DNA from 2 places in the Bradyrhizobium sp. USDA 4473 genome. Region 1 is predicted to be linked to the other one. Evidence: riboswitches for the same ligand, from Rfam matches in the RefSeq annotation. Region 1 holds a riboswitch; the other holds the start of a gene.
The links. A riboswitch is a leader RNA that binds a small molecule or an ion and turns the genes downstream of it on or off. The one in region 1 is predicted to bind glycine.

Region 1 (7,464 bases):
CAGATGCGGCGCGCGCGCGTGGCGAGGGTGCAGCGCATGGCTCGGCAGCAGGGCCGCATCTATCATTTGAGCGGAGCCGCGGCGATCGCGCGCGATCTCGCGATCCGCGCCATCGGACCGGAGCGCATGCTGGCGCGGCAGGACTGGATCTACGACTGGCGCGCCTGAGCGATCGTGCCCTGCGCGCCAACGCGCCCGAAGCGCCGATCTCAGTGGACGAGGCCGCGCGGTGCGCGAGGGCCCTTCGGCGCCGGCGTGGGGGCTACGGGCGCGGCCGGCGGGGTGTCCGGCGGGGCTTCGTGGCACTTGCCCTTGCGCCAGGCCTCTTCCGCAAGCTTCTGCTGGGAGTGGATCGAGATCAGCTCGTTGCGATAGACCATCTCCGAGACCACGGTACCGCCGACGCCGGTCTCCGCCTTGGCCATCAGCCTTTCCTGCTCCGTCGCACGGGACTTGAGGCCCGTGCGCTCGGCCTCGAGCTGCTTGCAGTCATACAGTTCGTATTTGGCGGGATCGGCAAATGCCGACGGCACATTGTCGCCGATCTGCGCGCAGCCGGAAACCGCCGCGGCCGAGACGAGCAGCGTAACGATGGCTGCCGCGCGCAACGGATTTGGGCGGCTTGGGAAACGAACGGACATTCGGCTTTCTTAGTCGGACAGTGTTGAGATTGCCTAAAGCAGCCACCGGTGTCCGGATTGAGGCTCAATCGCGGCGGCGCGCTGCTTATCCCAATGCGGCGCGGCCGACGCAAATGGAATCGCAGGCCGCAAGCTTAAGCCTTTGAAAGCTCACCTGTTAGCACCGGATAATGACAATTCCACTCCGCGCCCAAACGCGCTAGAAATCCGCGCGCCTGGCGCAACGCGGACGTGGCGGAACTGGTAGACGCAAGGGACTTAAAATCCCTCGATGGCAACGTCGTGTGGGTTCGAGTCCCACCGCCCGCACCAGCCTTCGCTCGCTTCGCGAGCTGCGGCTTGGCAAGCCCGGCAACTTCTTCGTCAGCGATGGCTGCCCGCCAGCATCAATCAAACCCCAGTCCGATCCGCCGCTCCTTCTTCCACATCACCCGGCAGCTGTGGCGCTCGCCGTCGATGGCGAGGACGAAGCGATCGGGAAACCACAGCGGCGAGTTGACCTCGATGCAAGCACCTTGAGGCGAGAGATTGCGGACCGTGCAGGGGATCGCCTCGCTGCCGAATTCGATCGCCCCCGACTTGAGGACGCGGCGACGCGAGCCGGCACGCCGCTCGTCGGTTGGCATTGGCTGGTGCGCGTTGGCTGGTGCGGGCCTGGTGGGGTCGTCGGCCATGAACCGGTCGGGGGTACGTACACAGACTGTCACGTTACGGCGCAATACTGACGAGAACCTTAAGGCGCGTCCAGCAGAGCTGGCATGCCAATGCTGTGGCCAAACCGCCTGCGCAGGCACATGCGGTATTGCGATGCTCGCATCACCTCATCGTGTTGTCCGATTGTGGCGGGGTTCACACGCCGCGATCGCCACGGGGTGTAGCCTTCGCGCATTGGAAATTCCGGCCGCGCATGTCGTGGCCGCGGCATTTCGACATCAATTTTGCCCGGAGATCGGCGATGGCGATTGCAAAGGCGCGCGATCATGGCGCCTCCAATCTCGAACACGGTGACGACGCGGCCCATTGCAGCAACGGGCTCAATGTACAGCAATTCCGTGACGCAACGCCCGACGAGCGCGCGATCTACCGGCGATGGATTCGCGGCGTGATCATGGTGTACGGATTGCTGGCACTTGCCGCGGGGGCCGCAGTCTGGATCAACGGCGCCGGCACCGGGCAGACGCAGCTCACCAGCTTGTCCAGTCCGAGCGGCGTGAGATCAGGCCACGCCAATTAGCTGTCGCAAAGAAAAATGGCCGGGACGAGCCCCGGCCATTTGTTTTGCGTCGAGCCGAGGCTTACTCGGACTTGTCGATGTTCCAGAAGATCGGCGTTGCCGGGCCGTCGAGCACGCCGGTCAGCGACTTCCGCCAGGCGCTCGGTCCCTGATACTGGCCGAGCGGAATGTAGATGACCTGCTCGTAGGCTTCCTTCTGAATATCGGCCGCGATCTTCTTCTGCTCGTCGAGCGAAGACGCGCGAACGAAGGCATCCTTCAGCTTCTCGATCTTGGCGTCCTCGGCCCAGCCGAACCAGCCGCCATTCTTGCCCTGCCCGCCAATCGAGAGATTGGCGATCGGGTTGGAGACGTCGGCGCTGACCCAGTTGGTGAAGAACATGTTCCAGCCGCCCTCCTTCGGCGGCTTCTGGCTGGCGCGGCGGGTCACGACAGTCTGCCAGTCGGTCGCTTGCAGGTCGACTTTGAAGCCGGCGTCGCGCAGCTGCTGGGCGACGACAATCGGCTGCGCCTTGAGCGTGGTGACGTCGCCGGGCGCCATGATGACGACGGGCGTGCCGTCATAGCCCGACTCGGCGAGCGCCTTCTTGGCCGCCGCCATGTCGCCGCCCTTCAACAACGTCTCGCCGCCGACATCGGTCGCGAACGGAGTATCACAGATGAAGAACGCGACGCAGGTCTTGTAATATTTGGGATTGCCGATCAGCGCGTCGAGCACCTGCTTCTGGTTGATCGCCAACAGTGCCGCCTGGCGAACCTTGATGTTGTCGAAGGGCGGGTAGAGGAAGTTCATGCGGCCCAGCGTCTGGAAACCGGCCTTGTTCAGCGTATCGATCTTGATGTCCTTGTCGGCTTCCAGGACCGATAGCGTGTCAAGCGACGGGTTCTCCAGGAAATCAATATCGCCGGACTGCAGCGCATTCATCGCGGTCTGGGCGTCGGCCATCGTGACCCACTCGACGCGGTCGACCTTCACCACCTTGCCGCCCGCGGTCCAGCTTGCCGGCTCCTTACGCGGCACGTAATCCTTGTTCTTGACGTAGACCGCCTTCACGCCCGGCTGGAATTCAGCCTGCACGAACTTGAAAGGGCCCGAACCGATCTGCTCCGGAATCGGCTTGTCCGGCGGCGTTTCGGCCAGCCGCTTCGGCATCATGAACGCGACGCGCGACGACGGCTTGCCGATCGACTCCAGCACGAGGCCGTAGGGTTCCTTCAGCTTCAGCGTGATCGTCTTTGCGTCGGTGGCTTCGATGCTCGCCGTGAAGTCCATCAGCTTCTGGCCCATGCCGTCGACCTTGGCCCAGCGCTTCAGCGAAGCGACGCAGTCTTCGGCCGTCACCGGCGCTCCATCGTGCCACTTCAGGCCGTCGCGCAGCGTGAACGTGTAGGTGAGCTTGTCGTCGGAGACCTTCCAGTCCGCCATCTGCGGCTGGATCTTGAAGTTGGCATCCGTCGCCAGCAGCGTGTCGTAGATCATGTAGCCGTGGTCGCGCGTGATATAGGCTGTGGTTAGAATCGGATCGATGACGCGCAGGTCCGAATGCATCACCGCGGTGATGGTCTTGTCCGCGGCCCATCGCCTGCGGCGCAAACGACAATTCCTGCGGTGCGAATGACAGCGCAAGCGCCGACAACGCAGCCGCGAGCGTGCGGCGTTTCCAACGCGAGATAGGGAACATGCAAATCTCTCCTGACGTGTAACTGGTCAAAGCCGGCTTATTCGTTATGCATGCGGTCCGTTATTTAGGCGAACTAACATGCTGTATGGCTTGTGAAATCGAGACTTGCACCAAGCGCCAAGCGCGTCAATCGGTTTCGATCCGGATCGGACGTACACAAACGAATGAGGCCGCGGGCCGGATTTTGGCTTTACAAAATCGTCGGCGGAGATTTTCGTGAGCGCCGCGCGATGCCGGCGCCGTCAGAACAACAAGAGAGAACAACGATGAACCCCGCCAATCTCCCCTTTGACTCCGAAGCGATGCTGCAGGGCCTGCGCAGCTGGGTGGAATGCGAGAGCCCGACCTGGGACGCGGCTGCGGTCGAGCGCATGCTCGATCTCGCCGCGCGCGAGATGGCGGTCATGGGTGCGACGATCGAACGCATCGCCGGACGCCAGGGCTTTGCCGGCTGCGTCCGCGCCCGCTTTCCGCATCCGAAGCAGGGTCAGCCCGGCATCCTGATATCAGGCCATCTCGACACCGTGCACCCGGTCGGCACCATTGAGAAGCTCAAATGGCGCCGCGAAGGCAACAAATGCTTCGGGCCCGGCATCTTCGACATGAAGGGCGGCAACTATCTGTCGATCGAGGCCATCAGGCAATTGGCCCGCGCGTCCTTCACGACGCCGTTGCCGATCACCGTGCTGTTCACACCCGATGAAGAGGTCGGCACACCGTCGACGCGCGACATCATCGAGGCGGAAGCCGCGCGCAACAAATATGTGCTGGTGCCGGAGCCCGGCCGGCCGAACAACGGTGTCGTCACCGGCCGCTACGCGATCGCGCGCTTCAATCTGGAAGCCACCGGCAAGCCGAGCCATGCCGGCGCGACGCTGTCCTCCGGCCGCTCCGCGATCCGCGAAATGGCCCGTCAAATCATCGCCATCGACGGCATGACCACCGAGGACTGCACCTTCTCGGTCGGCATCGTGCATGGCGGCCAGTGGGTCAATTGCGTCGCCACGACCTGCACCGGCGAAGCGCTCAGCATGGCCAAGCGGCAGGCCGATCTCGATCGCGGCGTCGAACGCATGCTGGCGCTGTCCGGCACCGCCAACGACGTAACCTTCAAGGTGACGCGCGGCGTCACGCGCCCGGTGTGGGAGCCGGATGCCGGCACCATGGCTCTATACGAAAAGGCAAAGGGCCTTGCGGCCGGGATGGGCCTCGATCTTCCGCACGGCAGCGCCGGCGGTGGATCGGACGGCAACTTCACCGGTGCGATGGGCATCCCCACGCTCGATGGTCTCGGCGTTCGCGGCGCCGATGCACATACGCTCAACGAGCATATCGAGGTCGACAGCCTGGCCGAGCGCGGCCGCCTGATGGCGGCGCTGCTGGCGACGCTGGACTGATTGCACTGCACAACACGTTGGCACTGCCGGATCGAAATTTAGCCTTGTCCAATTTTAAGGCTTCGCCTACGGTCCGGCCGTCCAACGCGACGATGCGGGAGAGATCGAGGCGACAACATTCGTGTTGTCAGCTTCGGCGCCGATGGAGCAACCGCCCCGGAAACTCTCAGGCAAAAGGACTGTATCGTCAGGACGATCTGGAGAGAGACGGACATGGCCGCAGATCAAGGGCCGTGACGTCCACCGAAGGGGATAGTTCGCGTCCGGGCCCCGGCCCGGTGCGGATCAAGCTCTCAGGTACCGTGACAGATGGGGCGTCGAAACACCCGGTTTCACCGGTGGTTCGGCGACTCTAACAACACGGGAGCCTGAAGACCATCATGCCTCACATTGCGATCATTGGCGCCGGCATCACCGGCGTGACGACGGCCTATGCCCTGCTCGAACGCGGCTACAAGGTGACTGTGCTCGACAGGCATCGCTACGCCGCGATGGAAACCTCATTCGCCAATGGCGGACAGTTGTCCGCCAGCAACGCCGAAGTCTGGAACAGCGCGGCGACCATTCTCAAGGGGCTGCGCTGGATGCTGAGAAGCGACGCGCCGCTCTTGATGAACCCGAAGCCGAGCTGGCACAAATATTCCTGGATCGGCGAGTTCGTCGGTGGCATCGCGCGCTATCGCAGCAACACCATCGAGACCACGCGGCTCGCCATCGAAGCGCGCAAGCATCTGTTCTCGATCGCCGAGCGCGAGAACATCGCCTTCGATCTCGAACGCCGCGGCATCCTGCACGTCTATCACGACAAGGCCGGCTTCGAGGCAGGCCTGCGGGTCAACACCTTGCTGCAGCAAGGCGGGCTCGACCGCCGGCCGGTGACACCGGACGAGATCCGCAGCATCGAACCCGCGCTGCAAACCGCCTGCTATGGTGGCTTCTTCACGCCGTCCGACGCCACCGGCGATATCCACAAGTTCACGCGCGGCCTCGCCGAGGCTTGTGCGCGGCGCGGCGCGAGCTTCATCCATGAGGCCGACGTCGACACGGTCGCGCGCGGCGACGACGGCTTCCGCATCGGCTGGAACGAAACCGCGTCGCACGATGCCGAGCCCGCGACGCGGCACGAATTGCAGGCCGACGGCCTCGTGATTTGCGCGGGCGTGGCGAGCCGCCGCTTCGCGGGCTTACTCAACGACCGCGTCAACGTCTATCCGGTGAAGGGCTATTCGATCACGGTGCAGCTCGATGCGCCGCAAAGCCGGGACGCCGCGCCGACCGTCAGTCTGCTCGACGAAGCCGCCAAGATCGTCACCAGCAGGCTCGGCGCCGACCGCTTCCGCATTGCCGGCACCGCCGAGTTCAACGGCTTCAACCGCGATATCAGGGCCGACCGCATCCAGCCGCTGGTGGATTGGGTGCGCCATCATTTCCCCGGGGTCGATACATCCAAAGTCGTGCCGTGGGCGGGGCTGCGTCCGATGATGCCGAACATGATGCCCGGTGGTGCGCGCCGGCCGGATTCCAGGCGTGTTCTACAACACCGGCCACGGTCATCTCGGCTGGACGCTATCCGCCGCGACCGCGCAGATGGTCGCAGGCGCGATCGACGACTGGCGCGATCTCGATACGCCGCCGATGGCGCCGGCGTTCGGTCGCGGGCTCGACGATGTACCTGCCAATGCTCGCAAGGCTGAAATCAATCCACCTTCCAGTGGACTGCTTCGCACGTCATCGGAGGACTAATCACACCAGCAGGACCGACTAGCTGCACCGCAAAAACCGCAGCACCGATGGCACGGGACTTGCTCAACTTATACCCTGTGTTTGCTACCATCTGTGCTACGGTCCGGTGTGCAACGGTCCCGCTGGGGACTTCATCGACCACAACCCAACGGATCCAATTTGCTCGGATATCTGCTTCGCCGCATCCTCGCCGCCATTCCCGTGATGGGCGTGGTGGCCCTGTTCGTGTTCCTGCTGCTGCGGCTGACGCCGGGCGACCCCGCCGCCATCCTCGCCGGCGACAATGCGACGCCGGAACAGCTTGAACGCATCCGGACCTCGCTCGGTCTCAACGAGCCGATCTACATCCAGTTCTACACCTGGGTCGCGAAGCTGCTGCATGGCGACCTCGGCGTCTCGCTGATCTCGAACAAGCCGATCCTCGAGATGATCGGCCCGCGCCTCGAACCGTCGATCTCGGTCGCGCTCGCCACCATCATCCTCTCGATCCTGGTCGCAGTGCCGCTCGGCGTCATTGCGGCATGGAAGCACGGCACCTGGATCGACCGCTGCGTGATGGGGCTGTCGGTGCTCGGCTTCTCGGTGCCGGTGTTCGTGATCGGCTATGTGCTGATCCAGGTGTTTGCGATCTACCCGTTCCGCTGGGTCCCGGTGCAGGGCTTCAAGAGCATCTCGGCCGGCTTCGGTCCGTTCTTCGAACGCATCATCCTGCCGACCTGCACCCTCTCCTTCATCTATGTCGCGCTGATCGCGCGCATGACGCGGGC
Region 2 (7,464 bases), 140 kb from region 1:
CCGGCATATTCGCCCTGCGCCCCGGAGTTCGGCTGCAACGACACCGCGTCATAGCCGGTGATGTCGCACAGCCACTGCTCCAGCCGCTTGAACAGCGCGTGATAGCCCTTGGCCTGATCCGCGGGCGCGAACGGATGCAGATTGCCGAACGCCGGCCAGGTCAGCGGGATCATCTCGGTGGTGGCGTTGAGCTTCATCGTGCACGAGCCAAGCGGGATCATCGCGCGGTCGAGCGCGAGGTCGCGATCGCTGAGCTTGCGCATGTAGCGCAGCAGTTCGGTCTCCGAGCGATGCGTGTTGAACACCGGGTGGGTGAGGAAGGCGCTGGTGCGCCGCAGCTCCTTCGGCAGCGCCTCGTGCGCCGCCGCTTCGATTTCGGCAAAGCTGAGCTTGCCGCCGAACACGCGCCACACCGCCTCGACGGTCTCCGGCGTCGTGGTCTCGTCGAGCGCGATGCCGAGCGTGGTCGTACCGATGCGCAGATTGATCCGCTCCGCCTGCGCGCGGGCGACGATCTCGATCTGCCTGGCACCGGCCTCGATCGTTACGGTGTCGAAGAACGCCTCGCTGGTCGGCGTAAAGCCGAGCTTGCGCAGGCCTGCGGCCAGCACGGTGGCGCGCCGATGCACGCCGCGAGCGATATGGGTCAGGCCCTCGGGGCCGTGATAGACCGCATACATCGAGGCGATCACGGCGAGCAGCACCTGCGCCGTGCAGATGTTGGAGGTCGCCTTCTCGCGGCGGATATGCTGCTCGCGGGTTTGCAGCGCCAGGCGATAGGCGGGTAGCCCGCGCGAATCCACTGACAGCCCGACGATGCGGCCGGGCAGCGAGCGCTTCAGCGTGTCGCGCACCGCCATGTAGGCGGCGTGCGGTCCGCCATAGCCCATCGGCACGCCGAACCGCTGCGCCGAGCCGATCGCGATGTCGGCGCCGAGCTCGCCGGGCGAGGTCAGCAGCGTCAGCGACAGCAGGTCGGCGGCGACGATCGCCAGCGCGCCCTTGGCGCGCAGCGATGCGATCGCAGGCCGGAGGTCGCGTACCGCGCCCGACGTTCCCGGATATTGCAACAGCGCGCCGAGCACGTCGGCCTTGTCGAGCTCGGTGAGGGGATCGCCGACGACCAGCGCCCAGCCCAAGGGGGCCGCGCGCGTGCGCATCACCGCGAGCGTCTGCGGATGCACCTCCTTGTCGACGAAGAACACCTTTGCTTTCACCTGCGAATGGCGCTCGGCGAGCGCCATCGCTTCAGCGGCGGCGGTCGCCTCGTCGAGCAGCGAGGCGTTGGCGACGTCGAGCCCGGTGAGGTCGCAGATCATGGTCTGGTAGTTGAACAGCGCTTCCAGCCGGCCCTGGCTGATCTCCGGCTGATACGGCGTATAGGCGGTGTACCAGGCCGGGTTCTCCAGGATGTTGCGCTGGATCACCGCCGGCAGGATGGTGCCGGAATAGCCCTGTCCGATCAGCGACGTGAACACCTGGTTCTGCGCGGCGAGCTCGCTCATATGCGCGAGCGCCTCGGTCTCGCTCAGCGCGCGGCCGAGATCGAGCGGCGCCTTCTGGCGGATCGACGCCGGCAGCGTCTCGTTCATCAGCGCTTGCAGGCTCGCGGCGCCCACCGTCTCCAGCATTGCGTTGACGTCGCGCGGTGACGGTCCGATGTGGCGGCGGACGAAATCGGTGACGGCTTCGTTGATCGGCTTGAAGGGCGCGTTCATGACGGGGTCCTCGTTGTCAGCCGTCATACCCCGCAAAAGCGGGGTATCCAGTACGCCGGGACAGCAGTGGTTAAGCTGAAGGGCCGCGGCGTACTGGGTCGCCCGATCAAGTCGGGCGATGACAGGGAGTGTGTGGTCGCAATCTGCTTCATTCTCTCAGGCGGTGTGCGCGGCGTAGGCGGCTTCATCCATCAGGCCGCCGAGCTCGCCCTTGTCTGATATCTTCAGCTTGAAGAACCAGGCCTTGCCGCCGGCATCCGAATTGACCAGCGCGGGATCGGCCGTGAGCGCCTCGTTGACCTCGACCACTTCGCCGGTGATCGGCGCATAGACGTCGGAGGCGGCCTTGACGGATTCGACGACGGCGGCGGCCTCGGCCTTTTTCAGGCTGCGGCCGATCTTGGGCAGTTCGACGAACACCACGTCGCCGAGCTGCGATTGCGCATAATCGGTAATCCCGATCGTGGCGACATCGCCCTCGATGCGGAGCCATTCGTGGTCGGACGTGTACAGCGTCGTCATGGGGATCGATCCTTCAGCGTTTGTAGGTATTGGGGATGAAGGGCGTTGCGGCGACTTTCAGCGGCAGCCGCTGGCCGCGCACTTCGGCGAAAACGGTGGTGCCGAGCGCGGAGAGGGCGGTCGGCAGATAGCCCATCGCAACCGGCGCATTGAGGCTCGGGCCGAAGCCGCCCGAGGTCACCTTGCCGATCTGCTCGGTCGAGCTGGCGTCGGCAAACAGCGCGGCGCCTTCGCGCACCGGCGCACGGCCATCGGGCCTTAAGCCGACGCGGCGGCGGGTGGCGCCATCAGCGAATTGCGCGAGGATCTTGTCGGCGCCGGGAAAGCCGCCGGCGCGGGCGCCGCCGCTGCGGCGGACCTTCTGCACCGACCATTCCAGCGCGCCTTCGACCGGCGTGGTGGTGGTGTCGATATCGTGACCGTAGAGGCAGAGCCCGGCTTCGAGCCGCAGGCTGTCGCGCGCGCCGAGCCCGATCGGCAGCACGTCGGGATTGTCGAGCAGCGCGGTGACCAGGGCTTCCGCCTTGTCCGCGGGTACTGAAATCTCAAAGCCGTCCTCGCCGGTGTAACCGGAGCGCGAGACGAAGCAGTCGATCTCGGCGACGCGGCGCGGGCCGGCGTCCATGAATTTCATCGAACTGACATCTGGACAAAGCTTTGCCAGTGCCGCTTCCGCTTTCGGCCCCTGCAGCGCGATCAGCGCGCGGTCGGCCAGCGACACGATCTCGCAGCTGTCGGAAAGATTCGCTCGCAGATGCGCCTCGTCCGCGTCCTTGCAGGCGGCGTTGACCACCAGGAATAGATGATCGCCGAAATTCGCCACCATCAAATCGTCGAGCAGGCCGCCGTCCTTGTTGGTGAATTGCGCGTAGCGCTGCCGTCCCGGCGCGATGCCGACGATGTCCTGCGGCACCAGTTTTTCCAGCGCGAGCGCCGCGTCTGCGATCTTGCCGGATTTGGCCTTCAGCACGAGCTGTCCCATGTGGGACACGTCGAACAGACCGGCGTCCTTGCGGGTGTGCAAATGCTCCCTCAGCACGCCGGCCGTGTATTGCACCGGCATGTCATAGCCGGCGAACGGCACCATCTTGGCGCCGCGCGCCAGATGCAGCGCGTGCAGCGGGGTCTGTTTCAGCGGGGAAGTTTCGCGCACAAGCATCACAGGGCCCTCGCGGTTCCCGCCGGGGACCTATTTCCCCTTGAGAAACCTGCAGAAAGCCCCATCTGTCGCTGTGCCTGAGAGTATTATCCCGTCGGCGGACGCAATCGGGGAGAACCCCAGCGCCTCTTTCCAGATGTCAGACGTCACGCGGTCCTTTTGCCTGAGAGTTTCCGGGGCGGTTGCTCCTTCGGCGCCGGCCCAGGACAGGGCCAGTCTCTCCCGACGTGACTACTTACAGGTAGGACCAAAACACGGCCCCGCCAAGGCTGTCAACGCACCCGGACGACTATCAACGGGCTTTGTGCTGTTGCGGCAAGCCCATGATCCGGCTGCACAGTTTCTGGACACCGCAGCTGGCAATGTCTAAAAGCGTTCGGCCGGAAAATGACGCCTTTTTGCGGCTGGCCGGCCCCTTTTTCCGATTGGATGAACATGAGCAGCGTCAACGACATCAGGTCGACATTTCTGAACTTCTTCAAGGCGAACGGCCACGAGATCGTGGCCTCGTCGCCGCTGGTGCCGCGCAACGACCCGACCCTGATGTTCACCAATGCCGGCATGGTGCAGTTCAAGAACGTCTTCACCGGCGTCGAGAAGCGCGGCTATCAGCGCGCCACGACGTCGCAGAAATGCGTGCGCGCCGGCGGCAAGCATAACGACCTCGACAATGTCGGCTACACCGCGCGCCATCTCACCTTCTTCGAGATGCTCGGCAACTTCTCGTTCGGCGACTACTTCAAGGAGCGCGCGATCGAGCTCGCCTGGAATCTGATCACCAGGGATTTCGGGCTGAAGAAGGACAAGCTGCTGGTCACGGTCTACCACACCGACGACGAGGCGGCCGGCTACTGGAAGAAGATCGCGGGCTTCTCGGACGACCGCATCATCCGCATCCCGACCTCGGACAATTTCTGGGCGATGGGCGATACCGGTCCCTGCGGTCCGTGCTCCGAGATCTTCATCGATCGCGGCGAGCACATCTGGGGCGGACCTCCGGGTAGCCCCGAGGAGGACGGCGATCGCTTCCTCGAGTTCTGGAATCTGGTGTTCATGCAATACGAGCAGGTGACGAAGGAGGAGCGCGTGGCGCTGCCGCGCCCCTCGATCGACACCGGCATGGGCCTCGAGCGCATGGCCTGCATCCTGCAGGGCGTCGAGAGCGTGTTCGAGACCGATCTGTTCCGCCATCTGATCGACGCAGCCTCGTCGGCGCTCGGCCATGAGCCGAACGCGCAGAACGTCGCGTCGTATCGCGTCATCGCCGACCATCTGCGCTCGTCGGCGTTCCTGATCGCCGACGGCGTGCTGCCGTCGAATGAGGGCCGCGGCTACGTGCTGCGCCGGATCATGCGCCGTGCGATGCGCCACGCGCAGCTCCTGGGCGCGAGCGAGCCGCTGATGCATCGCCTGGTCTGGGCGCTGGTCCGCGAGATGGGCCAGGCCTATCCGGACCTGGTGCGCGCGGAAAAGCTGATCGAGGAGACGCTGCAGCTCGAAGAGACCCGATTTCGCAAGACGCTGGTGCGCGGACTGTCGATCCTCGACGAGAAGAGCGCCGGCCTGAAGAAGGGCGACATGTTCGACGGCGACACCGCGTTCACGCTGTACGATACCTATGGTTTCCCGCTCGACCTGACGCAGGACGCGCTGAAGTCGCGCGGCATCAGCGTCGACCAGGCGGCGTTCACCGACGCGATGGAGCGCCAGCGCGAGAAGGCGCGCGCCTCCTGGGCCGGCTCCGGCGAGGCGGCGACCGAGACCATCTGGTTCCCGCTGCGCGAGAAGCTCGGCGCTACCGAATTCCTCGGCTATGAGACCGAGAGCGCGGAAGGCGTGGTGACGGCGCTGGTCAAGGACGGTGCCGAGGTCGATGGCCTCAAGGCCGGCGAGAGCGGCGCGATCGTGCTGAACCAGACCCCGTTCTATGCGGAGTCCGGCGGTCAGGTCGGCGACATCGGCGTGCTCACCGGCGAGGGCGTCAAGTTCCGCGTCACCGACATGCAGAAGAAGGCCGGCGATCTGTTCGTGCATGTCGGCACGGTGGAGCAGGGCACGCTGAAGGCCGGCACCGCGCTGCAGCTCGAGGTCGACCACGCGCGCCGCTCGGCGATCCGCGCCAACCATTCGGCGACCCATCTGTTGCATGAGGCGCTGCGCCAGGTGCTCGGCGATCACATCGCCCAGCGCGGCTCGCTGGTCGCGCCCGATCGCCTGCGCTTCGATTTCGTGCATCCGAAGCCGATCACGCCGGAAGAGCTCGCCCGCGTCGAGGACATCGCCAACGAGGTCGTGCTCGAGAATGACGAGGTGACGACCCGCGTGATGGCCGTCGACGACGCCCGCGAGGCCGGTGCGCGCGCGCTGTTTGGCGAGAAATACGGCGATGAAGTCCGCGTCGTCTCGATGGGCAAGAGCGCCCGCGAGCACGGTCAGAACGCGCTCGGCTGGTCGGTCGAGCTCTGCGGCGGCACCCATGTCCGCCGCACCGGCGACATCGGCCTGATCTCGGTGACCAGCGAGAGCGCGGTCGCCTCCGGCGTGCGCCGCATCGAGGCGCTGACCGGACGTCACGCGCGCAAGCACGCCAACGACACCATGGCGCTGGCGAAGAGCGCGGCGGCCGAGCTGCGCACCTCGATCGAGGACGTCCCGGCGCGCATCACGGCCCTGATGGAAGAGCGCAAGAAGCTCGAGCGCGACCTGTCGGATGCCAGGAAGAAGCTCGCGATGGGCGGCGGTAGCGGTGCGTCGAACGGCGCGGCGTCCGGTGTCCGCGAGGTCGGCAACGTCAAGCTGCTGGCGCGTGCGGTCGAGGGCGTCGAGACCAAGGATCTGAAGAGCCTGGTCGACGACGGCAAAAAGCAAATCGGCTCGGGCGTCGTCGCGATCGTCGGCGTCACCGAGGACGGCAAGGCCGGCATCGTGGTCGGCGTCACCGCCGACTTGACCTCGCGCTTCAACGCGGTCGAGCTGGTCCGCAAGGGCTCCGAGGTGCTCGGCGGCAAGGGCGGCGGCGGCCGGCCCGACATGGCGCAGGCCGGCGGTCCCGACGGCGCCAAGGCCGATGCCGCGCTGTCGGCGATCGAACAGGCCATGACTCAACAGGCATCGGCCGGCGCCTGACGGAGAGGCTGATCGTGGCGACGGCTCCGCTCAAGCCTACGATCAGCGATCCCCGGCTGCGCGACCGTCTTTACGAGTTGCTTGAACGCGATGACCTGCCGCATTCCGGCGGTTCGCGGTTTGCCGGGATCATCGTCGCCATCATCGCGGTCGACGTGCTGGCGGCGATCCTGGTCTCGGTGCCCGAGATCGACGCGCAGTTCGGCTGGGCGCTCGCCTCGATCGAGATCGCGGCGGTGGCGGCCTTCGCGCTGGAATATGCCGCCCGGCTCTGGAGCGTGGTCGGCCACTCCCTGCGCGACATGACGGCGTTGCAGGCACGGCGCGAATACGCCTTCTCGGCGCTCGGCATGATCGACCTGCTCGCCTTCCTGCCGTCGGCCATTGCGCTCGCGATCGGCGACAGGACCGCGCTGGTGCTGTTCGGCATGCTGCCGTTTCTCAAGCTGGTGCGCTATTCGACCGCGATGCGCTCGCTGCTGGCGGCGCTGCATGCGGAGCGGCGCACGCTGTTCGGCTGCGTCGTGATCCTGACCGGGGCGGTGCTGCTGTTCGCCTCGCTGCTCTATGCCATCGAGCACAAGGTGCAGCCGGACAAGTTCGGCACCATGCCGCAGGCGATGTGGTGGGCAATCGTGACGCTCGGCACCGTCGGGTATGGCGACGTCGTTCCGGTGACGCCGCTCGGGCGGATCGTCACCGTGGTTGCGATCGTGGTCGGCTTTGCGATGATCGCGCTGCCGGTCGCGATCATCTCGACCGCGTTCGCCGACGAGGTCCGGCGCCGCGACTTCGTCGTGACCTGGGGCATGCTGGCGCGGGTGCCGCTGTTCTCGCATCTCAATGCCGCCGATATCGCCGACATCATGCGGCTGTTGCGGTCGCAGACCATCGAGGCCGGAGAGGTGCTGGTGCGGCGCGGCGATGCAGCCTCATCGA

Region 2: it holds a riboswitch for glycine, as region 1 does, so the genes downstream of both, gcvT (glycine cleavage system aminomethyltransferase GcvT) here and ACVW17_RS22890 (D-amino acid dehydrogenase) in region 1, are expected to answer to the same signal.

The regions. Positions count from the first base shown of each region.
Region 1 is NZ_JBSSGE010000001.1:4,906,535-4,913,998, reverse strand. It holds gene ACVW17_RS22925 (FAD-dependent monooxygenase) at 1-168, shown strand, start outside; gene ACVW17_RS22920 (twin-arginine translocation pathway signal) at 210-641, opposite strand; tRNA gene ACVW17_RS22915 (tRNA-Leu) at 867-953, shown strand; gene ACVW17_RS22910 (PilZ domain-containing protein) at 1,028-1,315, opposite strand; gene ACVW17_RS22905 (hypothetical protein) at 1,597-1,875, shown strand; partial or broken gene ACVW17_RS22900 (ABC transporter substrate-binding protein) at 1,937-3,557, opposite strand; gene ACVW17_RS22895 (M20/M25/M40 family metallo-hydrolase) at 3,824-4,954, shown strand; glycine riboswitch at 5,040-5,146, shown strand; glycine riboswitch at 5,150-5,265, shown strand; partial or broken gene ACVW17_RS22890 (D-amino acid dehydrogenase) at 5,335-6,697, shown strand; gene ACVW17_RS22885 (ABC transporter permease) at 6,857-7,464, shown strand, end outside.
Region 2 is NZ_JBSSGE010000001.1:4,766,627-4,774,090, forward strand. It holds gene gcvP (aminomethyl-transferring glycine dehydrogenase) at 1-1,718, opposite strand, end outside; gene gcvH (glycine cleavage system protein GcvH) at 1,875-2,240, opposite strand; gene gcvT (glycine cleavage system aminomethyltransferase GcvT) at 2,254-3,399, opposite strand; glycine riboswitch at 3,542-3,634, opposite strand; gene alaS (alanine--tRNA ligase) at 3,835-6,525, shown strand; gene ACVW17_RS22200 (cyclic nucleotide-gated ion channel) at 6,537-7,464, shown strand, end outside.